4 regions of the Serratia liquefaciens ATCC 27592 genome follow, and region 4 is predicted to be linked to each of the others. Evidence: predicted binding sites of a transcription regulator. Region 4 holds the regulator's gene; each other region holds the start of a gene.
What was found. The regulator PhoB, encoded in region 4, activates phosphate uptake and scavenging genes when phosphate is short. The targets are predictions, from matches to a motif close to CTGTCATAAAACTGNCNNAT.
Positions count from the first base shown of each region.

Region 1: the regulator PhoB is predicted to act here: its motif matches at 4,963-4,982, upstream of glpT (glycerol-3-phosphate transporter).
Region 2: the regulator PhoB is predicted to act here: its motif matches at 4,146-4,165, upstream of phoA (alkaline phosphatase).
Region 3: the regulator PhoB is predicted to act here: its motif matches at 3,962-3,981, upstream of pstS (phosphate ABC transporter substrate-binding protein PstS).

Region 1 covers NC_021741.1:186,944-194,313, reverse strand. Annotated here, with positions in the region: gene M495_RS00850 (DcrB family lipoprotein) at 61-624, shown strand; gene glpC (anaerobic glycerol-3-phosphate dehydrogenase subunit GlpC) at 671-1,870, opposite strand; gene glpB (glycerol-3-phosphate dehydrogenase subunit GlpB) at 1,867-3,138, opposite strand; gene glpA (anaerobic glycerol-3-phosphate dehydrogenase subunit A) at 3,128-4,771, opposite strand; gene glpT (glycerol-3-phosphate transporter) at 5,137-6,492, shown strand; gene glpQ (glycerophosphodiester phosphodiesterase) at 6,726-7,370, shown strand, end outside.
Region 2 covers NC_021741.1:1,518,788-1,526,157, forward strand. Annotated here, with positions in the region: gene M495_RS07120 (malate:quinone oxidoreductase) at 1-1,310, opposite strand, end outside; gene M495_RS07125 (GNAT family N-acetyltransferase) at 1,758-2,330, opposite strand; gene phoA (alkaline phosphatase) at 2,519-3,946, opposite strand; gene M495_RS07140 (glutathione S-transferase N-terminal domain-containing protein) at 4,214-4,921, opposite strand; gene M495_RS07145 (ArsR/SmtB family transcription factor) at 4,984-5,667, opposite strand; gene M495_RS07150 (cytochrome P450 family protein) at 5,747-6,811, shown strand; gene M495_RS07155 (antibiotic biosynthesis monooxygenase family protein) at 6,808-7,155, shown strand.
Region 3 covers NC_021741.1:5,199,016-5,206,385, reverse strand. Annotated here, with positions in the region: gene phoU (phosphate signaling complex protein PhoU) at 1-67, opposite strand, end outside; gene pstB (phosphate ABC transporter ATP-binding protein PstB) at 79-849, opposite strand; gene pstA (phosphate ABC transporter permease PstA) at 904-1,794, opposite strand; gene pstC (phosphate ABC transporter permease PstC) at 1,796-2,752, opposite strand; gene pstS (phosphate ABC transporter substrate-binding protein PstS) at 2,845-3,885, opposite strand; gene glmS (glutamine--fructose-6-phosphate transaminase (isomerizing)) at 4,222-6,051, opposite strand; gene glmU (bifunctional UDP-N-acetylglucosamine diphosphorylase/glucosamine-1-phosphate N-acetyltransferase GlmU) at 6,206-7,370, opposite strand, start outside.
Region 4 covers NC_021741.1:960,279-967,648, reverse strand. Annotated here, with positions in the region: gene M495_RS04450 (cobalamin-independent methionine synthase II family protein) at 1-500, opposite strand, end outside; gene M495_RS04445 (PstS family phosphate ABC transporter substrate-binding protein) at 712-1,650, opposite strand; gene phoR (phosphate regulon sensor histidine kinase PhoR) at 1,665-2,981, opposite strand; gene phoB (phosphate response regulator transcription factor PhoB) at 3,006-3,695, opposite strand; gene sbcD (exonuclease subunit SbcD) at 3,920-5,152, shown strand; gene sbcC (exonuclease subunit SbcC) at 5,149-7,370, shown strand, end outside.

The sequences.
Region 1 (7,370 bases), 770 kb from region 4:
ACCCTGGAATAGGTTGCGATACGGCAGTGAAACCCTACCTGAAAGGAAGAAGGAAGCCCAATGCGTAAAGTAGCAAAATTGATGGGTATCAGCCTGTTAGTGCTTGGCCTCGCGGCCTGCGACGGCGAAACCAAAGACACCAAAGCGCCGGCGGGCGATGCCGCAACCAGCGCACCGGCCGGGCAACAGGTAAGCTTGCTGGAGGGTAAGCTGGCGTTCACCCTGCCGGTCGGTATGGCGGACCAAAGCGGCAAGCTGGGTAATCAGGCGAACAACATGCACGTTTACGCCGACAGTACCGGCCAACGCGCAGTGATCGTGATCCTCGGCGACAAAACCGCCGACAGTCTGGAAACCCTGAGCAAGCGTCTGGAAGATACCCAGCGCGCGCGTGATGCGAACCTGCAGGTGGTCACCAACAAAGCCATCGACGTAAACGGCGTGCCGCTGCGTCAGTTGGACAGCATCATTACCAGCGGCGGCGAGAAGGCCTACTCCTCCATCCTGATCGGCACGCTGGATAACAACATGCTGACCATTCAGGTGACGCTGCCGGCGGATAACCAGCAGCAGGCGCAAAGTGAAGCCGAAGGCATCATCAAAACGCTGAAACTGAACAAGTAAACTTTTACTGACTCAGCCTATAGGGCGCAGTTCACACTGCTGCGCCCTACGCCAGGGCCTGTGCCAACAGGGTAATCGGGTGTTCGCAGCGCTTGCTGGTCGACATCTCGATTTGCCATTTACAGGTTTCGCAGTCCGTCACCACCAAATCGACCCCACTCTCCTCAATCTGGCGAAACAGCGATGCGCCAATCCCTTGCGAAGTCGCATAGTTCTCGGATTTAAATCCGTAGGTGCCGGCAATGCCGCAACACTGCGAATCCAATACCACCAGCTCCAGCCCCGGTATCTGCCGCAATAATTCCAGCGTATAGGCCGTCCAGCCCATTTTCTCCATGTGACACGGCGTATGGTAGGCCACCCGCAATGGCGTACGCTTCAGCGGCAGGCTGCGCCCCTGATTGAGCAGGCGGTACAGATAGCGCGTCGCCAGCTCCACCCGTTCACGCACCGCCGAGGTATCCACCTCCAGCAAATGCGGGTATTCGTCACGCAGCGTAAAAGTACAGCTCGATGAAGTGGCCACAACAGGGATGCCGCGCTCCAACACCGCCTCATGCAGCGATTCGGCATTCACCTTGGCCTGTTTCTTGGCCTGGGCGATAAAGCCGTTGGCAATCAGCGGCACACCGCAGCATTTTTCGCGCTTAAGCAGCTGCACGCCGATATCCATCGCATTGAAGACTTTGATCAGATCCTTACCCAGCTGCGGGTGGTTGTAATTAACGAAGCAGCCGTGGAAAAAAGCCACCTGCTCGGCGTAACGCTGTTGGGCCTGCGCTTGCTGGCGGTACCAGCGGCGGAAGGTGCCGAACGAGTATTTGGGCAGTTCGCGACGGTGATCAATTTTCAACGCCTTGTCCAGCAGCGCGCGCACCGGCTTCAACCCGGTGGCAGCGTTGACGATCGGCGCAAACGGCGTCGACAGCGAGCCCATGATATCGGTATGACTGAGGATGGCGTCGCGCAGCGTCGGCTTGCTCTGGGCAAAGTCGGCACGCGCCCGCTGAATGATATCGCCAATTTTGACGTCGGACGGGCAGGCTACCTCACAGCGTTTGCAGTTGGTGCAATACTTCAGCGCTTCGTCGTACAGCGCCGGATCTTTTAACCGTAGGCGTTCGCCGTCCGGCCCAGCCTGCTTAGGCCCGGGATAAAGCGGATTGACCTTGGCCACCGGGCAATAGGTGGTGCAGACGGTGCACTTGATGCAGTTCTCAAAACTGTTGTCTTTGTGCAGGCTCATGGTTGCTCCTCCTGTGCCGCAATCTGTTGCGCGACATGCAATGCTCCCACCAACGAAACACCTGCACCGCAGCCCTGCTGCAGCGGATCGTAGCCGCCGGTCACCGCCCCTATGGCATACAGGTTACTCAAAGGCTCTCCCTGCCTTAGGGCACGCAGCTGGTTATCGGTGCGTACCCCAAACTGCAAATAGGGTTGCGGAGCAAACAGCTCGCGACAACTCCAGTCTGCACGCTCCGCCTTACTGTCGACATCCAGTCCAAATACCGGTTCACGTATGCCGTCGAAGTCCGCCACCAGCCCATTACTGAAAAAACTGCCGCTGGCCAGCACCACCTGCTGCGCCACCAACGGAATGTCGGTGTGGTTACGGGTATAAACACCGGTGACTCGCCCGGCTTCAATATCCGCCCGCAGCACGCTGTCCCCCGGCATAAAAACGCCGCCCAATTGCTGTAATCGCGAGCGCAGCGCCTGGTGCAACCTCATCCCGAGCACTGAAGGCGGCAGCGTCGGCAGCAGGCGAATCGGTTTGCCGACCGCCGCCTGCAGCGCCGCCAATGGCGCGTCATCCTCCAGCCCCAGACAGGCCGGCAAGAATATCGCCTCGGCGTCCGCAGCCAACCGCCGAAGCTCGTCCGCCATTGGCGTCAGGTTTTCCGGCAGATCCAGTACCCTGGCGATATTTACCGCTCGGAACTCACTGGGGTTATTGCGCAGCCGGTCCAGCGCCGGCAAGTGCATATCTGCCACCTCAGCCCGAACGCCCAGGGACTGCGTCAGGGAACTGGCGGCCAACTGTGGCTGAAAATCCAAAAAGCCTTCAATGCCGATCACCGCAATGTGCCGCCACGGCAGTTCACCGCCTAACGGCGTAACGGGGATAGCCTGCGGGCTGAGCCAGGTCGCCCGGCGCGTGCCCAGCGGCGTGATGCGCAGATGATTGCGTTCGCTGTCACCCTGCAGAGCAAGCCCACAGCGCTGTAGCAGCGATGCAGCTTCACCCGACAGCGCCGCCACCCGCTCGGCACCGATCAACGCATAGGGATGCCGGGGTGCCTGTGTTGCCAGTGCGGACAGCGCCGCCAATGGCTCTGTCACCGGGGTGCCGTCGGGCAGTTGCGCCAGCAGATCAAGCGAGCCGGATGAAAAATAGAGTGCACTCTGGCCAGAACTGACCACCGCACAGCGCTTGCCCTGTTCCGCCAGGCGGATGGCGCAGGTCATACCCGCCAGGCCACCGCCAATCACCACTACGTCAAATCGCATCATCGGCCTCCTGTTCCCCCCGGGCATCGAGCCCGCACAATCCCTGGTAAACCCAACTGGTAAATTCACTTTCGCGCAGCGCATCGCCCCAGGCGATAGGCCGGACGCCTTTCCAACGCTCGTTGAGGAAATGCGATAGCTGGTCGATCGACTGCTGCGGGGTGGTGACGTTAAAGCGTGTCAGCAGCCCCGCGGCACGGCAGGCGCAAAGCTCCCCCTGGCAGGTGCCCATGCCAACGCGGGTACGACGACGCAAATCGACCAGGTTATTGACGGTGAGAGAGTTAACCGCATAACGCACCTCGCCGGCGGTCACCGCTTCGCATTCGCACACCAGGCTGTTGTCCAACCGATCCCCCGCCGGTACGCGGTTTGCACGGTCGCCGTGGCGATAAACCGCCGAGCCACGAATACTGGCAGGCAAAGACACCACGCTACGCACCGTTTCTTCCGCCGACTGACGAGAACCCGGCAACGCCTCCTGTGCGGTAGTGCAGGGGCTGTCTACCCGAAGCTTTTCGCACACTTTATCGGTCGCCCACTGCGCCATCAGCCGGTAGGTCATCAGCTTGCCGCCGGTGATGGTGATAAAGCCTTCCAGACCGTCGCGGCTGGCATGATCGAGCAGCACGATGCCACGGCTGACGTTGCGACCGCTAGGGTCGTCGTCACTGGCTACCAAAGGCCGAACGCCGGCATAAGCACGCAGAATTCGGGTTTGCGCCAATTCAGGTGCCAGCAGCGCGCCCTCGCGGATTAAAATGTCCACTTCCTGCGGGGTCACCAGCATGTTGTCGATCTGATCATAATCAATGTGGGTGGAGGTGGTGCCAATCAGCGAGATGGTGTCACCCGGCACCAGAATGTCGGCGTCCGCCGGCTTGCGGCAGCGGTTGATCACCATGTTGTTGATGCGATGACCCAGGATCAGCAAAGCGCCCTTGGCCGGGAACATGCGAATTCGCAGATCGGCATATTCTGCAATCTGCTGACCCCAGATACCGGCGGCGTTGACCACCACTTCGGCGTGAATATCGTAACGGCGCGACGATTGGTGGTCGAAAACACGCACTCCGGTAACGCGATCGCCCGTGCGTAATAAACCGACCACCTGGTGATAAGTGAGGATCTGCGCGCCGTGCTCACGGGCATCGAGCATATTGGCGGCGGTCAAACGGAAAGGATCGACAGTGCCGTCCGGCACGCGCACGGCACCGATGAGCGCCGGATTAGCCGCCGGCTCCAGCCGCAACGCCAACTGCGGATCAATAGCTTCAGCGTTGATACCGGCGCTGTGGCAGGAGACAATAAACTGCTGTTGATAAGCCAGTGAATCCTGCGGCAGGGTGATAAACAGCCCGTCGGTTCGCTCGATGCAGTGGTGCGCAATGCGTTTGAGGATGCGGTTCTCTTCTATGCATTCGCGCGCCGATTCGCCGTCGGTTACCGCATAACGCGCACCGCTGTGCAGCAGGCCGTGGTTGCGTCCGGTCGCACCGGTGGCGATATCATGACGCTCCAGCAGTATGCAACGCAGGCCGCGGCGTGCGCAGTCACGAGCAATGCCCGCGCCGGTCGCGCCGCCGCCAATGATGATCACATCCGTTTCGTTTTCTGCTGAATGGCTGCTCATGACGCTCCCTCTGGATCCGTGGTTATTGCCCTATTGGGCCACAGTCATTGGGGTCTTTGTTTGATAAGGAACAATAACGAACTTAAAACGAAAGTAAAATGTCCACAAAAAACCACGAATGTGATCACAATCACGATTTTTAGGCGTTTTTCTATTTCATAACGTTAACGAATCGCTCAAAATCCGCCGGTGTTTCATAAAAGTGTAACATTTGCGCCATTCATCACAGCGACACCAGGCGGTTTTGACTAGGATGACGCTCGTTATGGAACAAAAAAACACCACATTCGATATCCGCTCAATCATCAAATGAACGTAAAAGATCATATTGATGTGATAACTAGATAAAGCCATCGGAGGCGCTCATGTTGAGTATTTTTAAGCCGGCAGCACACATTTCACGTGTGCCGGTCGACAAAGTCGACCCGCTGTACCGTAAATTGCGCTGGCAAATATTTATGGGGATTTTCTTCGGTTATGCCGCCTACTACCTGGTGCGCAAGAACTTCACCCTGGCCATGCCTTACCTGATTGACCAGGGCTTCAGCCGCGGTGACCTCGGTTTCGCGCTGTCCGGTATTTCCATCGCCTACGGTTTCTCAAAATTTATCATGGGGTCGGTTTCTGACCGCTCCAACCCTCGCGTGTTCCTGCCCGCCGGCCTGATTTTGGCTGCTGCGGTCATGCTGTTTATGGGCTTCGTTCCATGGGCGACATCGAGCATCGCGGTCATGTTCGTGCTGCTGTTCCTGTGCGGTTGGTTCCAGGGCATGGGCTGGCCGCCTTGTGGCCGTACCATGGTGCACTGGTGGTCGCAGAAAGAGCGTGGCGGTATCGTTTCGGTCTGGAACTGCGCCCATAACGTGGGTGGCGGTCTGCCACCGCTGCTGTTCTTGCTGGGTATGGCCTGGTTCAACGACTGGCACGCGGCGCTGTACATGCCGGCCTTCGGTGCCATTCTGGTAGCCCTGATCGCCTTTGCCCTGATGCGCGACACCCCGCAATCCTGCGGCCTGCCGCCGATTGAAGAATACAAAAACGATTATCCGGACGACTACACCGACAAAGCGGAAGAAGAGCTGACGGCCAAGCAGATCTTCATGCAGTACATCCTGCCGAACAAACTGCTGTGGTACATCGCCGTAGCTAACGTGTTCGTTTATCTGCTGCGTTACGGCATTCTGGACTGGTCACCGACCTACCTGAAAGAAGTGAAACACTTCGCGCTGGACAAGTCTTCCTGGGCTTACTTCCTGTACGAGTATGCCGGTATTCCGGGCACCCTGCTGTGCGGCTGGATGTCGGACAAGGTGTTCAAGGGTAACCGCGGCGCTACCGGCGTGTTCTTCATGACGCTGGTGACCATTGCCACCGTCGTTTACTGGCTGAACCCGGTCGGTAATCCTGGCATCGATATGGCCTGTATGATCACCATCGGCTTCCTGATTTACGGCCCGGTCATGCTGATCGGCCTGCACGCACTGGAACTGGCACCGAAGAAAGCCGCCGGCACCGCCGCAGGCTTCACCGGTCTGTTCGGTTACCTGGGCGGCTCTGTTGCAGCCAGCGCCATCGTCGGCTACACCGTTGACTACTTCGGTTGGGACGGCGGCTTTATGGTGATGATTGGCGGTAGCATCGGCGCGGTAGTGCTGCTGTTGCTGACCATGATGAGCGAGAAAAAACACCACGCGGAAATCGCTGCCAACAAACGCGGTTAAGCGTCATACAACTTTCGCATTATTTAAAGGCCGCCTTGCGGCCTTAATCTGACGACAAACACCCGAAAAATGGGATTTTCGGGCGTTTGGAGCAGCTCACAAGACATAATCCTTTGTTTTTATTAGTCCCCAGATCATAACGTTTAACTGCAAAGGACTTTGTCAGCAGTCTTAGGCCGGTTAATCACCGGCCTTTTTACTACCCCTGCACCTACAACATGGAGAACAACAATATGCGGACTCAAGTCAAAGCCCTGCTGGCAGGGATTATCCTGGCCACCTCAATGGTCAGCGCCGCACAAGCCGCCGACAAGGTGGTGATCGCCCACCGTGGCGCCAGCGGTTATCTGCCGGAACACACGCTGCCGGCGAAGGCCATGGCCTACGCGCAGGGCGCGGATTTCCTCGAACAAGATCTGGTGATGACCAAGGACAACGAGCTGGTGGTGTTGCATGACCACTACCTCGATCGCGTCACCGACGTAGCAGAGCGTTTCCCGGACCGCGCGCGCAAAGACGGCCGTTATTACGCCATCGACTTTACGCTGCCTGAAATCAAGTCGCTGAAGTTCACCGAAGGTTTTGAGATCGAAAATGGCAAGAAGGTGCAGGGCTACCCGGGTCGTTTCCCGATGGGTAAATCCGACTTCCGCGTCCATACCTTCCAGGAAGAGATCGAATTTGTGCAGGGGTTGAATCATTCAACCGGCAAAAATATCGGTATTTACCCGGAAATCAAAGCGCCGTGGTTCCATAAGCAAGAAGGGAAAGACATTTCCAGCAAGGTGCTGGCGGTTCTGAAACAGTACGGCTACACCGGCAAGGGCGATAACGTTTATCTGCAATGCTTCGATGCCAACGAGCTGAAGCGGATTAAA
Region 2 (7,370 bases), 560 kb from region 4:
TCGGTACCGAACTGCAGTACGCCACCTTTATCTGCATCTTTTTTGATGATCTGCACGCGTTGGCCGGCGGTCCACAGTTTCCAGTCTGCCTGTTTGGCTTCAGGGAAGTACTCTTTCAGCGCAGCGAAACGATCGTCGTCGTTCATCATCAACTGACCCACCAGGTATTTCACCAGGTCGAAGTTGTCCAGCCCGACGTGGGTCATTGGCATCAGGTTCGAAGTGCTCAGGGAGTGCAGCAGGTCGAACAGTGAACCGTTTTTCAGGAACTTGCCGGAGAAGGTGGCGAACGGTCCGAACAGCAAGACACGCTTGCCGTCCAGCATGCGGGTATCCAGGTGCGGAACCGACATCGGCGGTGAACCTACGCTGGCCAGGCCATAAACCTTGGCCAGGTGTTGGTCAGCGATTTCCGGGTTGGTGGTGACCAGGAACTGACCGCCGACAGGGAAGGCACCGTAGCCTTCGGCTTCAGGAATGCCGGTTTTCTGCAGCAGCGTCAGAGAAGCACCGCCTGCACCGATAAACACGAATTTGGCATTCACGGTGGTTTCTTTGCCGTCGCGGTTCAGATCGGCCACGGTGACGCGCCAGGTGTTGTCGGCATTGCGCTTGATGTCGCGGACTTCATGGCTCAGGTTCAGCTTGAAGTTCGGGTTTTTGGTCAGCGTGTCCACCAGTTGGTGGGTGATCACGCCAAAGTTAACGTCGGTACCCAGCGGCATGCGGGTCGCAGCAATTTTCTGCGCCGGATCGCGGCCGTTCATCACCAGCGGAGCCCACTGTTTAATCTGGTTAGGGTCTTCTGAGTACTCCATACCACGGAACAGGGTGCTGTGTTGCAGTGCGGCATAGCGTTTGCGCAGGAAGTTGACGTTGTCGTCACCCCAGACAAAGCTCATGTGCGGCACACTGTTAATAAAGGATTTTGGATCTTTCAGGACGTTATTTTTCACCTGATAAGACCAGAATTGACGCGAGATTTCAAAAGACTCGTTAACCACCACGGCTTTGCTGATGTCGATGGTGCCGTCTTTTTTTTCCGGGGTATAGTTCATTTCAGCGAAGGCGGAGTGACCGGTACCGGCGTTGTTCCAGCCGTTGGAGCTTTCTTCAGCCACGCCGTTCATGCGCTCATACATGTCGATGGACCAGTTTGGCTCCAGCTCATGCAGGTAGGTCCCCAGCGTGGCGCTCATGATGCCACCGCCGATCAGTACCACATCAACGGACTTATTCTCTTCCGCCGTCGCCTGTTGCGTAACGCCAAACAGGTTCAGACAGAAGATCAGGACGAGTAATTTTCTCATTGAATCAAATCTCTTGTGTGTAAATTCTACTCATTGCAGGTGAAAGAATTTATCGGGAGTTACCCTGGAAATAAGTAAAACTAACCCGCCCGGCTAAGCCGAGTGACAGTGATAATGTCTTTTTGTTAATCGTTTTCTTAACGAAAAGTGGATTATTACAGGCTGTCTGGGGACAGGTTGTTCAACTCTGGTTACTGCGGGGATATTATTGTTTGCAATATTGTTAAAAACTACTTTTGTAACTAAAAAAAGCCTATTAAAGGCAGGAATCATTCATTTATTATTTTTATTTAAATATAACCGCTAAATTAATAAGGTCTAATTGCCGCTGATTTAAACGATATGCCATTATCACACAATATTTATGGAATAATGGCAAATAGCAGCAGGTAACAAAATGAAAATGGCCGCCGGGCATTTCAGTGCGGCCAAGATGCTGGTTGACGCTTAGCGGCGGGCCTTCATTGCTGCCGACGGCCACTCTTCTTTCAGCAGTGCATAAATCAGTTCATCACCCCATTGGCCATTGAAACGATCGTTTTGTCGCAGGTGCGCCTCTTTGCGCATCCCCAGACGTTCGACGACCCCGATAGACCCCTGATTGGCAGCATCGAGCCGGGCAAAAATGCGGTGGCAGCCCACTTGGTTAAACCCCCGATCCAACACCGCTTGCACGGCTTCGCTGGCATAACCTTTACCGGCATAAACCGGGCTGAAGATATAACCGATCTCGGCTTGTAATGCTGCGCGGTTAGCCAGTTTCAACAACACTTCACCGATCAACTCTCCGCTGTCCTTTAGGGTGACGGCGCAATAAAAAATATCGCCGTCCTGACAGAAGCGCGAAGCTATCGCCTGAGCAAGCTGATCGGCCAGTTGCGCGTTGTCCGGGGTGGGGGCATACAGATAACGATAGACCTCCGGCAAACGGTGGTAAGTCGAGTAGGCTTCGAGATCGTCGGGCGTGAAGCGGCGCAGTTGCAGGCGTTCGGTGTCGAAGGGCAGGGTAATCAAATGCAAGAGCTCATCCTTATTGTCGGGTGGGATCACATTGGTTTGTTTACGGACAGGGCAGAACATTTTTGCGAGGAATACAGGTCCCACAATATAGCAGTAGCCTGGAGGTTTCAAACGGCGAAAACCCTGTTCATCGCCGGCGTGAGCAACGATGAACAGGGTTTAATTAATCAGCGGACGGGGTCGTTAGCTTACTTGATCGCCATGGCGTCACGCATGGTATAGAACAAATCTGTCTGATCGGTCAGCCCGACGACGTTGGCGGCATGCGGGCCGTAGGCGGCAACACGCAGCTGGGTGCCGGTGTGGCCCTGCGAATCCTCTTCCGAGTTGCCGTAGCTGATGGTCATCGGCGCGCCATCTTTGGTGGTCAGCATTTGCGTCAGGCCCGGCGCTTTGGCGTCGGCGGCGATAATCTGGCTGGAGTGAGCATGGTCAGCGGTGACGATCACCAGAGTGTTGCCGTCGGCACGGGCGAATTCCAATGCTTTCTGCACGGCTTCATCCAGATCGACAGTTTCCCCGAACTGGCCGCACGGGTTGGCGGCATGATCCTGTTTGTCGATCGATGCGCCTTCGACCTGCAGGAAGAATCCGTTTTTATTGGTTTTCAGCAGGTCGATGGCTTTCTCGGTCATAACCGCCAGCGTCGGGATATCCGCCGTACGTGCCGGGTTGTTCTGACAGGTCACCGCCGGTTGGTCGAGATTACCGTGATAGCTGGCCTTCGGCCCCTGCCAGCGTACCGGCATATTGCCGGCGGCAAACAGCCCCAGCAGCGGCTTTTGCTGATTGGCGACGTTAACGGCGTTCAGGGCATCGAGGTTTTCCACCCACTGATAACCTAATGCAGTTGCCTGCTCTTTCAGTGATTTTCCCTGCCATTCGCCGCTTTTGGCTAACTGATTAAAGGATTTTGCTCCGCCGCCTAAGGTGACGTCGGCGCGGGCTTTGAGTAACTGTTCACTGATCGAACCGCGGCCGCCATTTTCCAGCGCGTTGGTTGCGCATTTTTCACTGGTCTCTTCCGGGCCGTAACATTTACGCGAGGTGACGTGGGAAATCTGCGCCGCAGGTGTGGCGTCTTGCAACTCTGCGGTGGAAACGTTGCCGGTGGCTTTACCCGCCGCTTTGGCAATTTCCAATAGGGTCGGTTGGTCTTTGCCATTAACGTCAACGCCCAGCGCGCCGTTATAGGTTTTGACGCCGGTGGACCAGGCAGTCGCCGAGGCGGCGGAGTCAGTGACGTAATCCGGCTTGTGGGTTTTCTTGTCCAGCGAATAATGGGTGTATTGGCCGGTTAACGGCAGGGCATCGATGCCTTTAAAATAGCCGCCTGCGCCTTCGGCATAGTTGCGTGCCGAAGTGATTTCCGAATCGCCCATGCCGTCGCCAATCAGCAAAATCACATTCTTGACCGTTTTATCAGACAACGAAGCTTTCAATGCCGCGGTTTGATCGCCACTCAGGCGACGTGCTCCGCCGGGTTCAACGATATTGCCGCGAGCCGCACGCTCGGAAAGTCCGGCAGCGTTGGCCGGCGTCTCATCGGCGAAGGCGCTTGAGCATAATAAGGCGGATAACACGGCACTGGCGATCAGGGAAACTGGCTGCAACATCGGGGAAAGCTCCTTGTCGTAATATAAAAACATAAATACCCGGTCGCCTTTCAAGCTACAGCGTGGTTACCAGCACTCGCTAACCCCAAGTTACTTACTGGAGTAAGCGCCTGGGGATGAGCGAGCAGGATGCCTGACTGTGGCTTAAAAATCATAGGGGTATAACACGAACTTGTTAGGCAGGGAGGGTAATGCAGGGGTGTGACACTTTTATGACGACAAAGAAGACGCAAAAGGGATAGCCGGGCGGCTATCCCAGGCAAGCCATTATTCGCTGCGGGCGGGAATGTTGACGCCGCGTTGCACCGCCGGTCGTGCCAGACCGCGCTCCAGCCATTGCCCTACGCGTGGGAAACTGTCGAAATCGACTATCTCGCGGGCTTCGTAGAAGCCGATCAGATTACGCACCCAGCCCAACAGTGAAATGTCGGCAATGGTGTAATCCTGGCCCATGATCCAGTCGCGGCCTTCAAGCCGGCTTTCCAGTACGCCCAGCAGGCGTTTCGACTCATTCTTATAACGCTCAAGCGGGCGCTTATCTTCGTATTCACGACCGGCGAAACGGTGGAAGAAGCCGAGCTGACCGAACATGGGGCCAACGGCCGCCATTTGGAAAAATACCCACTGAATGGTTTCATAACGCAGAGCCGGATCCTGCGGCAGGAACTTGCCACTTTTTTCCGCCAGATACAGCAGAATGGCGCCGGATTCGAACAGGGGTAATGGCTTGCCGCCAGGGCCATCGGGATCGATGATTGCCGGGATCTTGCCGTTCGGGTTCAGCGACAAAAACTCGGGCGTCCAGGTCTCGTTTTTGCCGATGTCGATCAGGTGCGCTTCATACGGCAGGCCGATCTCCTCCAGCATGATAGAAACTTTTACCCCGTTCGGCGTGGGCAGCGAATAGAGCTGCAGCCGCTCCGGATGCTGCGCCGGCCACAGTTTGGTGATTGGGAATTGGGTTTGATCGAGCATGGGAGTCCTCGGGTTGACGGTTTGCTTATTGAGTATTGCACCAAAACTAACCTGTTGTGAGGTTAAACAGTGAGGTCAAAATGTGCTTTAAGCGCTTTTTTCCCGCTGGCGGTGAGCTGCAGTTCACGACTCTCCAACTGGCGTTTTATCCAGCCACGACGAATAAATGCGGTAAGCATCGCCGCACCTAATGCACCACCCAGATGGGCCTTGCGCTCGCTCCAGTCCAGGCAACCGCAGGCGAAGCGTCTTCGTGAGGGCGCAGGGGAACAGTCGACGCCCAACCGAGTGAGTGCAGCGTGGCCGGCCTCGCTTAACCGATAGTCTTCCTCACCTTCTAACCAGGTTAGCTGATGCAGGCGTTGGTGCAGTTTTACCGCCACTTCACCGGCCAGATGGTCATAACAGGTTCGGGCGAATTGCAATGACGTCGGAGTAGTGCTTTTCACCACGGGCTTTTCGACGCCGGCCAGTGCCATTAGCGTTTCCAGCGCGGCGGCGACTTCCGGCCCCGCCAGACGGAAATAGCGGTAACGCCCTTGCTTGACGCAGGCGATCAGTCGCTGTTCCTGCAGGCGTGCCAGATGGCCGCTGGCCGTTGAGGCGGCAACGTCCACCGCGGCGCTGAGTTCGGTGGCGGTATAAGCGCGACCATCCATCAGCAGGCACAGCATGCGCGCCCGGGTGCGGTCGGCAATGGCACCGCTCAGTGCCGCCAGACGATCTTCAATATCGATGTTATTCATACTTCGAGATTAGGCGAAGTATGGCTGTGCGTCCACCGTTAGGATGGGTTCACACCGGCCAAACCTACTGGAGAACAACATGGCAACCTGCCCTTATTCCCGCGCCATTGCTGCCGTCACGGCCGATGATCCGCGGGCCAATTATATGCAATTGGAACCCATGCAGTTTCAGCCGCAAAAGCAAAGTTGGCTCGCCGTTTCGCCTTTAGCCGTGCGGGAGGTTTTGCACAATATTGACTTTGGCGTTCGGCCCACAGATGAACCTATCCCGGCAGCCTTGCTGGGTACACCGGCGCAATCCATCTTTGGCAATTTGGTGCGTATGCGAGATGGCGACGAGCATGTCAGGCTTAAAAAGGCCATCGTGCAAACTTTAGCGGCTTTTGACTCATCTCTAGTCCAACAAACCGCGAGGGCTGTGGCGCAAGAATTGATGCCTGCAATAGCGAATGCGAGGCAGATCACCCGTTTTAATTATGCTCTGCCAGTGTGTGTTATCGCGGCACTTTTGGGCATCCCCGCCAAGGAATGGACTGAGCTGGTTGACGAGATACTGGACTTTTCCCGCTGTATAGCGCCTGGCGGCAGTGCGCCTCAGGTGGCGCTCGGGATCCGGGCGGTAGAATCTATTTCGGCACGTCTCACAAACTGTTGTGGTCCACTATGGCAGGAATTGCAGCAGGTATCTGCACAACTCGGCATTGAAGATCGGGTCGTGGTGGCCAATGCCATCGGTTTGATGCTCCAGGCCTGCGAAAGCACCGCCGGTTTGATCGGTCAGACGTTATTGCTGATGGGCGACAACACGGAAAGTGTGCCACAACGCATTGAACAGATACTGACTGAAATGCCCTCGATCCAAAATACTCGCCGCTTTGCCCGGCAGGATACCCAGGTCGCCGGCTGCCAGGTGTTGGCCGGACAAAGCGTATTGGTTTTGCTGTGTGCAGGAGACGAAAGTTTTGCTTTCGGCGAAGGTGCGCATCGCTGCCCGGGGGCTGACTGGGCGAAAATTATCGCACAGTGTGGCATTCAGCATTTATTGGCATTGGGCGTTGATGTTCAAACGTTGAACAACGTTCGCTGGCGGTTTTCGCAAAATGCGCGCGTACCCGAATTTTTCTCTGACAGGAGCGCCCTATGATTGCCGTTATTTTTGAGCTGCAGGCCGCTGACGGCCAGCGTGAGACCTATCTTGATTTGGCCGCCGATCTGAAGCCGCTACTGGCAGAAATTGACGGTTTTATTTCCATTGAGCGTTTTCAAAGCCTGGCCGATCCGCAGCGGCTGCTGTCATTGTCCTTTTGGCGTGATGAGGCGGCGGTACAGCAGTGGCGAAATGTCGAGCAGCACCGAGCCGCACAGAAACGGGGCCGCCATGGCGTGCTGGCACAGTATCGCCTGCGGGTGGCTGAGGTGGTGCGGGACTATGGTCTGGATCAGCGAGAACAGACCCCTCATGACAGCCGCGGCTATCACGCGGGGTAAAGTGCGCGGCCATTATCAGTTATGACTCTGTGAGGCACAGCGTTGTTGACAATATGTGGGGATTTGCCTTATTGATAAGGTATGAGCATAAACAAGGTTTCATTCGCGCAGATTATTATCACCATTCTCGGAGTGGTGGGATAGCGCGTCTGTGTCATGCTAAAACCCGCCGGTAAGGCGGGTCATCTTTTCCTCCTGCCGGTACTCACCTTCAG
Region 3 (7,370 bases), 1.0 Mb from region 4:
TGCGGATATGCTCCAGTTCTGCGTTGAACTGGCCGGAAATGTGCTTATTTAAATTCAGGTTATCCATGATGCATCCTATCAACCATAACGGCCGGTGATGTAGTCTTCGGTCTGTTTTTTCTGTGGCGCGGTGAACAGGTTATCAGTATCACTGAACTCGATCAGTTCGCCCAGATACATAAATGCCGTGGAGTCGGAGCAACGCGCGGCCTGCTGCATGTTGTGGGTTACGATCACCACGGTGTAGTCAGACTTCAGTTCGCTGATCAGCTCTTCAATCTTACCGGTGGAAATCGGATCCAGCGCCGAGCAAGGTTCGTCCAGCAATAACACGTCCGGACGAATGGCAATGCCGCGAGCGATGCACAGACGTTGCTGCTGGCCACCCGACAGGCTGTAACCGCTCTGGTGCAGCTTGTCCTTGGTTTCGTTCCACAGCGCCGCCTTGGTCAAGGCCCACTGCACACGCTCATCCATGTCGGCACGTGACAGCTTTTCAAACAGGCGCACGCCGAAGGCGATATTGTCGTAAATCGACATCGGGAACGGCGTCGGCTTCTGGAACACCATGCCGACCTTGGCACGCAGCAGTGCGATATCCGAGTTGTCGGTCAGAATGTTCTGCCCATCCAGCAGAATGCCACCTTCGGCACGCTGCTCGGGGTAAAGCTGATACATTTTGTTGAAGGTGCGCAGCAGGGTAGATTTGCCGCAGCCGGACGGGCCGATAAACGCGGTGACCTTGTTCTTGGCGATATCCAGCGTGATGTTTTTCAGCGCATGGAATTTGCCATAGTAGAAGTTCAGATCGCGTACCTGAATTTTGCTGCTGGAAGCGTCAGTAACCATACTCATCAAGACTTCTCTCTTTTCATCAGCGCCGCCACGGCAGCGCTCAAAATTTTATGAATGCTTTTTCTTGGCGAAAACCACACGCGCCAGGATATTCAGTAGCAGTACGCACAGGGTTATCAACAGCACCCCGGCCCAGGCCAGCTCTTGCCATTCGGCGAACGGGCTCATGGCGAATTTGAAAATGGTCACCGGCAGGTTGGCGATCGGCTGCATCAGGTCAGTGCTCCAGAACTGATTCGACAGCGAGGTAAACAGCAACGGTGCGGTTTCCCCTGCGATACGCGCAATCGCCAGCAGCACGCCGGTGATGATGCCGGAGACCGAGGCTTTCAACGTGATGGCGGAAATCATGCGCCATTTCGGCGTGCCCAGCGCATAAGCGGCTTCGCGCAGCGTATCCGGCACCAGCTTCAGCATATTCTCGGTGGTACGGATCACGATCGGTACCTGCAACAGCGCCAACGCGATGATCCCGGCCCAACCGGAGAAGTGTTCCATCTTCGCCACCACGATGGTGTACACGAACAGGCCCACAACAATCGACGGTGCCGATAACAGAATGTCGTTAATAAAACGGATGACTTCCGCCAGCCAGGATTTACGGCCATATTCCGCCAGGTAAATCCCCGCCATGATGCCCAGTGGCGTACCGAACACGGTAGCCCACAGGATCAACAGGCCGCTACCGGCGATGGCGTTTGCCAGACCACCGCCCGCGGTATTCGGCGGAGGAGTCATTTCGGTGAACAGCGCCAGCGACATGCCGTCGATGCCCTTGGTCACGGTGGAGAACAGGATCCACACCAGCCAGAACAGGCCAAACACCATGGTCGCCATCGACAGGAACAGCGCCAGTCGGTTCTTCTGGCGGCGCCAGGCCTGCATTTTGCGGCGGCTTTCCAGCAGCGCTACGCTATTTTGCATATCCATAGTCGTCACGTTAGCGTCCCTCACTCTTTGCCAGGCGCATCACCATCAGCTTCGACAGCGCCAGCACGATAAAGGTGATAACAAACAGAATCAGCCCCAACTCCATCAACGCGGCGGTGTGCACGCCCGACTCCGCTTCGGCGAATTCGTTGGCCAGTGCAGAGGTGATGCTGTTGCCCGGCATATACAGTGAAGCGCTGTCGAGCTGGTAGGTGTTACCGATGATGAAGGTCACCGCCATGGTTTCCCCCAGCGCACGGCCCAAGCCGAGCATTACACCGCCAATTACGCCATTCTTGGTAAACGGCAATACGATGCGCCAAATCACTTCCCAGGTGGTGCAGCCGATGCCATAGGCCGACTCTTTCATCATCACCGGGGTTTGTTCGAACACGTCGCGCATTACGGCGGCGATATAAGGAATAATCATAATCGCCAGGATCACCCCGGCAGCCAGAATACCGATACCGAACGCCGGGCCAGAGAACAGCTCACCGACAATCGGAATGCCTGACAGCACGTCGCCGACCGGGGTCTGGAAATATTCGGCAAACAGCGGGGCGAACACGAACAGGCCCCACATGCCATAAACGATACTCGGGATCGCCGCCAGCAATTCAATGGCGATACCCAGCGGGCGCCTCAGCCAGTTTGGTGCCAGCTCGGTCAGGAACAGCGCAATGCCGAAGCTGACGGGTACGGCGATAATCAATGCGATCAGCGAGGTGACGACGGTGCCGTAGATCGGTACCAGGGCGCCGAACTGCTCAGCAGGCGCGTCCCATTCTTTGGTCCACAGGAAGGAGAAACCGAATTTCTGTATGCTCGGCCAGGAGGCGAAGATCAGCGAAACAATAATGCCGCCCAGCAACAATAGGGTAATCAGCGCCGCCAGTTTAACCAGCGCGCTGAAGATGACGTCACCATTTTTACTCGGTGCTTTAATGGTCGGCTTGTACTCAGCCATAGATCACTCTCTGTGTTAACCCTGGCAGGCCCAACCTGAATTGAGCCCTGAAAAACTGAGTGGGGCGCGCCGAATCACGCGCCCCTGCGTTGTTAGTACAGCGCTTTACCGGAACTGTCTTTTACGTTGGTTTTCCATGCTGCACGCACCTGCTCGATAACTTCGTTCGGCAGCGTGGCGTAATCCAGGTCGTTAGCCTGCTTGGCGCCGGTTTTGTACGCCCAGTCAAAGAACTTCAGAACTTCGGTGCCCTGAGCCGGGTTTTTCTGCTCTTTGTGCACCAGGATGAAGGTGGTGGAGGTGATTGGCCAGGCGTTGTCACCTTTCTGGTTAGTCAGGTCCTGGGCGAAGGTTTTGCTCCAGTCAACGCCTTTAGCGGCGGCGCTGAAGCTCTCTTCTGTTGGGCTAACCGCTTTGCCGTCGGCCGAAATCAGCTTGGTGTAGGCCAGGTTGTTTTGTTTGGCATACGCGTATTCAACGTAACCGATGGAGCCTGGCAGACGCTGTACGAATGCGGCGATGCCGTCATTGCCCTTGCCGCCCAGGCCGGTTGGCCAGTTAACGGTAGAACCTGCACCGATTTTCTCTTTCCACTGCGCGTTAGCTTTAGACAAATAGCTGGTGAACACGAAAGAGGTGCCTGAACCGTCCGCGCGACGAACAACCGCAATGTTCTGATCCGGCAGCTTGACGCCTGGGTTCAGCTTGGTGATCGCCGGGTCGTTCCATTTTTTCACGTTGCCCAGGTAGATATCACCCAGGGTTTTCCCATCCAGGGTCAGCTCACCGGATTTGATGCCCGGGATGTTAACGGCCAGCACCACGCCACCGATCACGGTAGGGAACTGGAACAGGCCATCGGCCGCCAGCTTGTCATCACTCAAAGGTGCATCGGAGGCACCAAAGTCAACGGTATTGGCGACGATTTGCTTCACGCCACCAGAAGAGCCGATGCCCTGATAGTTAACTTTGTTGCCGGTTTCTTTCTGATAAGAATCTGCCCACTTGGCATAAACCGGAGCGGGGAATGTCGCACCTGCACCGGTCAGGCTAGCAGCAGCGAACGCGGACACGGCGGTCAGGGAGAAAGTCGCTGCCACAATACTGGCGACGGTGGTACGCATCAGTTTCATAATCCCTCCTAATGGGATATTCAAAAATCGACTTTGAGTCGTTTTCATCAGAGTAAGTATTGCTGCAGGAGGGAAAATAGGACAGTTTGGTGACAGTAAAATGTACGAAATATGACAGTTATATTACAGTGAGAGCACAGATATGATTACTCTATAAAAATCAAACCATTAAACATAAAACCACTCAGTAATTAATCAATAAAAAAACCCTTTCCAACGCCGCTATCCGTTTGAATATGACAACTTTTATCTCCGCTGTAGCACTCTTGTCATATTTGATCCCGTTATGAAAAAAGCCGGCACAGTGGCCGGCTTTTAGAGATTAACAGCAGCGGATTACTCTACGGTGACAGACTTAGCCAGGTTACGCGGCTGGTCAACATCGGTGCCTTTGATCAACGCCACATGGTAAGACAGCAGCTGCAACGGCACGGTGTAGAAGATAGGGGCCACGATTTCTTCTACGTGCGGCAATGGAATGATGGTCATCCCTTCGCTGCTGACGAAACCGGCATCCTGATCGGCGAACACATACAGCTGGCCGCCACGCGCGCGAACTTCTTCGATGTTGGATTTCAGTTTTTCCAACAGTTCGTTGTTCGGCGCCACCACGATCACCGGCATATCGGCATCGATCAACGCCAGTGGGCCGTGCTTCAATTCACCGGCCGCATAGGCTTCCGCGTGAATGTAGGAGATCTCTTTCAGCTTCAGCGCACCTTCCATGGCAATCGGATACTGATCGCCACGGCCGAGGAACAGCGCGTGATGCTTGTCGGAGAACCCCTCCGCCAGCGCTTCAATGCTTTTGTCCAGCGACAGCATCTGTTCGATACGCGCCGGCAACGCCTGCAGGCCGTGTACGATTACATGCTCAACGCTTTCCGCCATGCCTTTCAGACGGCCCAAACGTGCCACCAGCATCAACAACACCGCCAACTGGGTGGTGAAGGCCTTGGTAGAGGCCACGCCAATTTCGGTCCCGGCCTTGGTCATCAGCGCCAAATCGGATTCACGCACCAGCGAAGAACCGGCCACGTTACACACCGCCAACGAACCGAGGTAGCCCAATTCCTTCGACAGACGCAGCGCCGCCAGGGTATCGGCGGTTTCGCCGGACTGCGACAGCGTGATGATCAGGCTGCCCGGACGCACGGCAGATTTGCGGTAACGGAATTCAGACGCGATCTCGACGTCGCAAGGCACACCGGCCAGAGATTCGAACCAATAGCGAGCAACCATGCCAGAGTGGTATGACGTACCGCAGGCAATGATCTGCACATGCTGCACCTTCGCCAGCAGCTCATCGGCGCGCGGTCCCAGCTCGCTCAGGTTGATTTGGCCATGGCTGAAACGCCCTTCCAGGGTGTTTTTCAGCGCCAGCGGCTGTTCGTAAATCTCTTTTTGCATGTAATGGCGGTAAGCGCCTTTATCACCGGCGTCGTATTGCACTTGAGATTCAATCTCAGGGCGTTCAACGGCGTTACCCTGTTTGTCGAAAATGTTGACGGTGCGGCGGGTCATTTCCACCACGTCGCCTTCTTCCAGGAAGATAAAGCGACGGGTCACCGGCAGCAGCGCCAGTTGGTCGGATGCCAAGAAGTTTTCACCCACGCCGCGGCCGATCACCAGCGGGCTGCCGGAACGCGCTGCCACCAGTACGCTCGGGTCGCGGCTATCCATTACCACGGTGCCGTAGGCGCCACGCAGCTGTGGGATCACGCGCTGCACCACTTCCAGCAAGCTGCCGCCCTGGCGCTGTTCCCAATGCACCAGGTGAGCAATCACCTCGGTATCGGTCTCGGAGCTGAAGTGATAGCCCCGTTCGATCAGCAATTCACGCAGCGGTTCGTGGTTTTCGATGATGCCGTTATGCACCACGGTAATGTAATCAGAAACATGCGGGTGCGCATTCGCTTCGGTAGGTTCACCGTGCGTTGCCCAGCGGGTGTGAGCAATACCGGTGCCGCCGTGCAAGGGATGTTGTTCCGCGGCTTCGGCCAGTTTATTGACCTTGCCCACGCGGCGTAAACGGTTCACGTTGCCTTCCGCATCCACCACTGCCAAACCGGCTGAGTCATAGCCACGGTACTCAAGGCGGCGTAAACCTTCCAACAGGATCTCTGCAATATCACGTTGCGCTACTGCGCCTACAATTCCACACATCAGTTGTATTCCTAATTAAACGCCTTTCGGGGCGCTTTCGATGTCTTGACCTGATTTTGCCGGTTTTTACCGTGCGTCCCCGAGCCTGTAGAGAATGGGGATTATTATGTTTTGTATTGGGCTCGTCCGCGGAGCCCAACGCAAAACACAATGCTTATTTCTTTTTCACCGGACGCTGCCAACCCTGGATGTGCACCTGCTTAACGCGGCTCAGCACCAGTTCGTCCTCGCCGATATCACGGGTAACCGTAGTACCAGCGGCGATGGTAGAGCCTTTGCCGACGGAGACCGGTGCCACCAGTTGGGTATCGGAACCAACAAACACGCCGTCGCCAATAATGGTTTTATGCTTGTTGGCGCCATCATAGTTACAGGTGATAGTACCGGCGCCGATATTCACATCGTCACCAATCTCGGCATCGCCCAGGTAGCTCAGATGGCCCGCCTTGGAACCTTTGCCCAAGCGTGCTTTTTTCATTTCGACGAAGTTGCCGACATGGGCGCCCACCGCCAGCTCTGCGCCCGGACGAAGACGGGCGAATGGCCCCACGGTGCATTCCGCTGCCAGCACCGCATCTTCCAATACGCTATACGGGCTGATCTCGCAGTCGTCGCCAATTACGCAGTTTTTCAGCACGCAGCCAGCACCGATTTTTACGCGGTCGCCCAGCTTGACCGAACCTTCAATAATCACGTTGGCATCAATAGAGATGTCGCGACCGTGCACAAGTTCCCCGCGCAGATCAAAACGCGCCGGATCCAACAGCATTACGCCGGCCAGCAGCAACTTTTCAGATTGTTCTGCCTGATAAATGCGCTCAAGTCGCGACAGCTGCAGGCGGTTATTCACGCCTTCCACTTCACTCAGGCGAGATGGATGGACCGCCTCAATTTTCTTGCCGTCGGCATGTGCCAACGCGATGATATCGGTGATATAGAACTCACCCTGCGCGTTGTCGTTGTTCAGCATCCCCAGCCAGCGCTTCAGATCGCGCCCGTTGGCCACCAGGATGCCGGTATTGATTTCATTGATCTGACGCTGGGCTTCGCTGGCATCCTTGTGCTCAACAATTCCCACCACCGTATCCTTCTCGCGCACGATACGACCGTAACCGCTCGGATCAGCCAGTTTTACGGTCAGCAGACCAATACCGCCCTGTGGCTTCGCCGCCAGCAGGCGCTGCAGGGTATCGACAGAGATCAGCGGAACGTCACCGTACAGCATCAGCACGTCTTCATCATCGGCAAAATGCGGTGCAGCCTGCTGCATGGCGTGGCCAGTCCCCAACTGCTCGGCCTGCAGCACCCAGTTCAGCGCA
Region 4 (7,370 bases):
TCGTCAAAATAGGCGTTCAGATCCGGATAAACCTGGCTGTCGATGGCCTTACGCCCACCGCGAAAGTGCAGCACGCTCGGGCTTGGAATGGTCATCTTCGGCACCGCATCACCGGCGATGGCCTTCAGAAAACGAAAGTCCTCCAGCATCGGATGCTGCAGGTTGAAGCCCAATTTGCCGACCACCTTGATACTGCGCGCCCGCGTCTGTACGCCGTTAAACTGGATCCCCTGCTCCGCGTCATAACCTTCCACGCCGTCCAGCCCTTCCAAAAAGTCGAAGTGCCACCACGCTCGACGAAACTCTCCATCCGTCACGACCGCCAAACCGAGATCTTTCTGTTTTGCCACCGCCAGACGGATCTGTTGGTCTTCAACCTCCCGTAACTGAAGGGCATCAATCTCGCCCTGCAGAAACTGTTGGCGAGCGGTTTTCAGCGCCGCAGGGCGTAACAGACTGCCGACAACGTCAGCGTGAAAGGCAGAATTGCAATCGCACATAATATGACTCCCGCTAGCCGGCAAAAGCTCGGGCCTTTGCCTCAGTGATTTACAGTGTGAACTATTACGCCGGGTTATTAAATAGACTTCCAGACGTCTAGATGACTTGTAATCAGCATGCTGTCACGTCGACTGACGGGCGGCAACGGAAGAATTTTCACAGGGGATGAAAGAAATTCATGTTGGGCACCCAAGGTGCCCAGAGGCAGGCTTATTGCAGGCCCAGCGCCAGGCGGGTTTTCTGCAGAGTCTGAGGCGGCAGTGGCAGATAGCCGTCGTGATTGACCAGATTTTGCCCGGTGTCCGACAGCACGCGATCGAGAAATGCCGCCGTCAGCGGCTCCAGCGGCTGGTTGGGCGCTTTATTAATGTAAATATACAGATAGCGCGACAACGGATAGCTGCCGTTACGCACGTTGGCGTCATTTGGCGTCACATAGTTTTGGCCGGTCTCCGCTAACGGCAACAGCCGTACGCCGCTGGCGCGAAAACCGATGCTGGCATAGCCGATACTGTTCAGCGAACCGGCCACCGCCTGCACGACTGAAGCCGAGCCCGGCAGCTCATTGACGCGCGGCATAAAATCGCCGCCGCACAGCGCACGCAGTTTGAAATAGCCGTAGGTGCCGGAGGCCGAATTACGTCCAAAACGTTGCAGCGCACGCTGTTGCCAATCACCGGCCAGCCCCAGTTCCCCCCACCTCGTCAGAGGCTGGCTCTCGCCACAGCGCAGAGTCGCGGAGAAAATTCGGTCGAGCTGCTGCAGATTTAGACCGCGCAGCGGATTGTCCTGATGCACCAGCACCACCAGCGCATCGACCGCGACCGGTACCGCCAACGGCGCATAACCGTAACGATGCTCGAATGCAGAGACTTCCGCGGCCTTCATCGGGCGACTCATCGGGCCAAGCTGCGCTGCACCAGCCGCCAATGCGGTTGGCGCCGTGGAGGAACCGGCGGCCTGGATTTGCAGATTAACGTTGGGATAATGCTGGCTGAAGTCCTGCGCCCACAGCGCCATCAGGTTCGCCAGCGTATCGGAGCCGACGCTAGACAGGTTGCCGGACAGCATGCCATCCGGCTGTGCCAGCGCGCCTCGGCTTGCCAACAGCGCCAGGCAAAGCAACAGCCCTCGGGTGATTCGGATCATGCCAGCCTCTCGCGTTAATTTTTCACCGCATTCTCTGACAAAGCTGCGGGAACAATCAACCGGTTAGGCAAGGTAAAGATAAATCGGGTGCCGATGCCCTGCTCGCTAAGGATCTCCAGCCGCGCATCGTGGTGACTGAGCGCATGCTTGACGATCGCCAACCCCAGCCCACTGCCGCCGGTCTGGCGTGAACGAGCTTTGTCAACGCGGTAGAAGCGTTCGGTCAAACGGGGAATATGTTCGGCCGCGATACCCGGCCCATTATCACTGACCTGAAACTGCGCGCCGCTTGGCGTCTGCTGCCAGCTGACCTCAATATTGGTGCCTTTCGGCGTATGATTGACGGCGTTATACACCAGATTCGACACCGCACTGCGAAGTTGGTCATCGTTACCGAACACTTTCAACTGCTCATTCACCCGGAAGGTGATTTCGTGGTTGCCGCCGCTCAGCGATTGCGCCTCACGTTGTAACACCCGCAACATCAGGGGGATATCAACCCGCTCGTTCATTTCAACGTTAGGCGCCGCCTCGATGCGCGACAGCGTCAGCAGTTGCTTGACCAGTCCGTCCATGCGGCGAGTCTGCTCCTGCATGGTGCCCAACGCCTTACCGCGCAGCGAACCATCCAGCTCTTCGTCGCTCATCATTTCCAGGTAACCCTGCAATACCGTCAGCGGCGTGCGCAGCTCGTGGCTGACGTTAGCGAAGAAGTTGCGCCGAGCCCCTTCCAGTTGACGCATCTGGGTCACATCGCGGGCTACCATCAATAATTGCCCTTCGGAGTAGGGCATCACACGAAACTCGACGTAATGCTCGTTATTCAGTTGCAGCGTCAAAGGGCGGGAGAACTCCTGCTGTTGCAGATAGTGACTGAACTCCGGATAACGCAACAGGTTGAGAATGTGCTGGCCATTGTCTTCCGGCCAGCGGAAACCCAGCAAATGCTGCGCCAGCCCGTTGCACCAAAAGATATTGCCTTCGACGGTAGTCATCACTACCGCATCGGGCAGCGATTCCGCTCCGCTACGGAAGCGTTTGATCAACAGCGCCAGCTCACGGCGCCGACGACGGTTCCGTTGCTGCATCTGATACAAGCCGTAAAACAGCGGTTCCCAGCTCCAGCGGCCAGGCGGCGGCGTCATGCTGCGGTCAACCCACAGCCAGTGGGAAAGTTTGAGTTGATTGTAGAAATTCCATACCAACGCCGCCAGCACGGAGGCCAGCAGCAGCCAGGGCAGATAACCGAAAATCAGCCCCAACAGTAAGGCAGGCAGGCAGAAAAGGGCCAGCTCCAGGGCCAGCCTCTTCCAGGATAGACGTTCTAACACGGCATATTCTCCAGCGCGGCGCGATCAGTAGCGCGTTGAGAATCGGTAGCCGGTGCCCCGAACGGTTTGAACCATTTTGTCATGACCACTGGTCTCTAACGCCTTACGGAGCCGACGGATGTGCACGTCAACGGTGCGGTCTTCCACATAAACGTTAGTGCCCCAGACGTGATTAAGCAACTGCTCACGGCTATAAACACGTTCAGGATGGGTCATAAAGAAGTGCAACAGCTTGAACTCGGTCGGCCCCATATCCAGCGCTTGTTCGTTAGCCATCACGCGGTGTGAGGAAGGGTCCAGGCTCAGCCCTTGCATTTCAATCACTTCTTCCACCGCCATCGGTGAAATACGGCGCATTACCGCCTTGATGCGCGCCACCAGTTCCTTCGGTGAGAAGGGTTTGGTGATGTAATCATCCGCCCCGACTTCCAGGCCGCGCACCCGGTCTTCTTCTTCACCGCGCGCGGTCAACATCATCACCGGAATATCGCGGGTCAGCGCTTCACGTTTCATATGTTTAATAAACTGAATGCCGGATCCCCCGGGTAACATCCAGTCGAGCAACACTAAATCAGGGAACGGCTCAGACAGGCGCGTCACGGCGCTGTCATAATCCTCAGCTTCCAACGGTTGGTAACCATTCTGTTCCAACACAAAGCACACCATCTCACGGATCGGCGCTTCGTCTTCCACCACCAGTATGCGTCTTGCCATCGTCAATCCTGCCAATGTGTTAGCGATCACAGTTGATTGCGGGCGCCATTATGCGTCAGTTTTGTGACACTTTTATGAAAAAAGCGGGCTGTTATAGGCAGTAAGCATAGCGATTATTTCCAACGTCAAAGAAAAATCATTCAGTTGTCATAATGATTGCGTCACGACAGCCGCCGCAACGCCCTTTATAATCACCGCCATTACCCTATCGCCCCGGGAGTGTCATGCGCCTGATCCACACCTCTGACTGGCATCTTGGCCAGTACTTTTTCACCAAAAGCCGCGCCGCCGAGCATCAGGCCTTTCTGCGCTGGCTGATCGAACAGATCGAACAACACCAGGTGGACGCGCTGATCGTCGCCGGGGATCTGTTCGATACCGGCTCGCCGCCAAGCTACGCCCGCGAGCTGTATAACCGCTTCGTGGTGGAACTGCAGCGTACCGGCTGCCAGTTGGTGGTGTTGGGCGGCAATCACGACTCCGTGGCCACCTTAAATGAATCGCGTGAATTACTTTCCTGCCTGAATACCACCGTGATCGCCAATGCGCAGAGCGAAATCGAACAACAGGTGCTGGTGCTGAATCAACGCGACGGCCAACCGGGTGCGGTATTGTGCGCCATTCCTTTTCTGCGCCCGCGCGATCTGCTCACCAGCCGCGCCGGTGAGTCCGGGGTGCAAAAACAGCAGGCGCTGCAAGAGTCTATCGCCGACCACTATCACACCCTGTACCAGGCCGCCTGTGCGCGCCGTGATGCGCTGGGCTTGCCGCTGCCCATCGTCGCTACCGGCCATCTGACCACCGTCGGCGTCACCACGTCCGACTCGGTGCGCGACATCTATATTGGTACGCTGGACGCCTTCCCCGCACAAGCGTTCCCGCCGGCCGATTACATCGCGCTGGGGCATATTCATCGCGCGCAAAACGTCGCCAAATCTGAACATATTCGCTACAGCGGCTCCCCTATCCCGCTCAGTTTTGACGAGTTGGGCAAGGCCAAAAGCGTGTTTATGGTGGATTTCGCGGCGGGTGCCCTGCAGCAAGTCAGCGCGTTGGAGATCCCAAGCTTCCAACCAATGCAGCTCATTAAGGGAGATTTGGCGCAGATCGAGCAACAATTACGGCTGTTCGCCGATTATCAGGGTGAATTACCGGTATGGCTGGATATCGAAGTGGCGACCCAGGATTACCTTAGCGACATTCAGCGTCGCATTCAGCTGCTGGCCGATCAACTACCAGTAGAGGTCGTGCTGCTGCGCCGCAGTAAGGAGCAGCGTCGCCAGGCCATTGAACAGCAAGACAAAGAAACGCTCAACGAACTGAGCGTCACCGAGGTCTTTGAGCGGCGGCTGGCGCAGGAACCCGAGATGGCCGAAGCGCGCAAACAGCGAATGAGTCAGATGTTCCAACAGGTGGTCGAAGCCGTACGGCACCAGGATCAGGAGCCGAACCAATGAAAATCCTCAGCCTGAGATTAAAAAACCTCAATTCGCTGCAGGGGGAATGGAAGATAGACTTCACCGTCGAGCCCTTCGCCAGCAACGGATTATTTGCCATCACCGGCCCCACCGGCGCGGGTAAAACCACCCTGCTGGACGCCATCTGTCTGGCACTGTACCACCAGACGCCGCGCCTGAATGTCACGCCAAGCCAAAATGAGCTGATGACCCGCCACACCGCCGAGTCGCTGGCGGAGGTCGAGTTTGAGGTTAAAGGCGTCGGTTACCGCGCGTTCTGGAGCCAGCGCCGTGCCAAAAACTCCCCGGACGGCAACCTGCAGGCGCCGAAGGTGGAGCTGGCGCTGCGCGATGACGGCAAGATCCTGGCCGATAAAGTCCGCGACAAGCTGGATCTTACCGCCGCGATCACCGGACTGGATTTCGGTCGTTTTACCAAATCGATGATGTTGTCTCAGGGGCAGTTCGCTGCCTTCCTGAATGCCGATGCCAATGATCGGGCCGAACTGCTGGAAGAGTTGACCGGCACCGAGATTTACGGCCAGCTTTCCGAGCGCGTTTTCGAGCAGCACAAACAGGCCAAAACCGATCTGGACGCGTTGCATCAGCGCGCCAGCGGCATTGAGTTGCTGAACGAAGAACAGCGCCAACAGCTGGAAAGCCAGCTCGTGGAGCTCAGTTCGCAGGAAAATACCCTCAGCGAACAGACCCAGCGTCAGCAACGGGCGTTAAACTGGCTACAGCAATGGCAGCAGACGCAGCAGAAACAGCAGGAATACCAGCGTCAGTTGAGCGCCGTACAACAGGAGCAGGCTGAGGCAGAACCCCAGCTGCAGCAGTTGGCGCGCAGCGAGCCGGCAGAGAAACTGCGCCCACTGCTCAACGAACGCAACCGCTGCCGCAGCGATCAACAGGCGCTACAACAGCAGATTGCCCAGTTGACGCAGCAACAGGAGCAACAGCTTGCCCAGATGACCCCGTTGCAGCAGGCAGTGGAACAAGCACGTGCTCAACTGCAGGCGCATGTCGAACACCAGCAGATCCAACAACGTCTGATCGACGAGCAGATCGTCCCGCTCGACCACCAGATAACCCAGTTGCAAAAAACGCAGACAGAACTGCAACAGGCCTGCGATGCCGCCACGCAACAGTATGCTCAGCAACAAGCGGAGCTGGAACAACTCGAGGTTTTACGAGCCCGGCTCACCGCCCAGACCGGACAGCAGCAGGAGCAGCTTAACGGCCTCACTGCCGCACTGGCAGCGCAGCAACAGCAGCAAAATGCGCTGGAAGCCCAAGCCCCCCTAACAGCGCTGCGCCAACGTCAGACCGAACTGGCCGAGCTGCGTCCGGTGCGCCAGAAATTATTTACCCTCTCCTCGCTGTTTGGCCAGGTCAGCGAACGTCTGGAACAACAACGCAAGGAGTTCACGGCCCGTCAGACCCAGCTCAGCGAGCTTGAAAAGCAGCTTGAAGAAACACGCCAGCAGTACAAACAGCAAAAAGCACATCAGACGGACGTAGAGAAAGCCCTTGAGCTGGAGCAACGCATCGTCAGCCTGGAGGCGGAACGCGCTCGCCTGCAAACCGGCGAACCTTGTCCACTGTGCGGATCTTCCGAGCATCCGGCCATCGAACAGTATCAGGCGGTAAAACCCTCTGAGACAGCACTGCGTCTGGCCGATATGCGCGTCAAAACCGAGGCTTTGTACACCCAGGGCACCGAGCTGCGCACCCGCTGCGAAAGCCTGAAAGAGCAACTGCAGCGCCAGCAACATCTTATCGGCCAAGATGAACAACAGCTGGCCGCTCATCGTCAGCAATGGCAAACCCTCAGCACGCCTCTGGCGTTTGATTTTGATCTGCAGGACACCGCTCGCCTTAGCCAGTGGTTAAGCGACTGCGACAATGAGGAGCGTCAGGCTCAGGCCAGTCTGCTGCAACACGAGCAGGCAGCCCAGGCGGTACAGCAGGCTAAAGACCGGTTGGCCGCACTGCAGACACAGCAGCAACAGGCGCAGCAAGAAAAGGCACTGCTGGACGAGCGTTTCAGCCTGCTGGAAAAAAGCCACGCCGAGGCCCAATCGCAGCAGCAACGCCTGCAGCAACAGCGTCAAGAAGCAGAGCAAGCTCTGGGCGAACAACGTACGCAGCGGCTGGCGCTGTTTGGCGAACAGCAAATCGTGCAGGTGCGTGAACAGCTGCGTGCCCGGCAGAC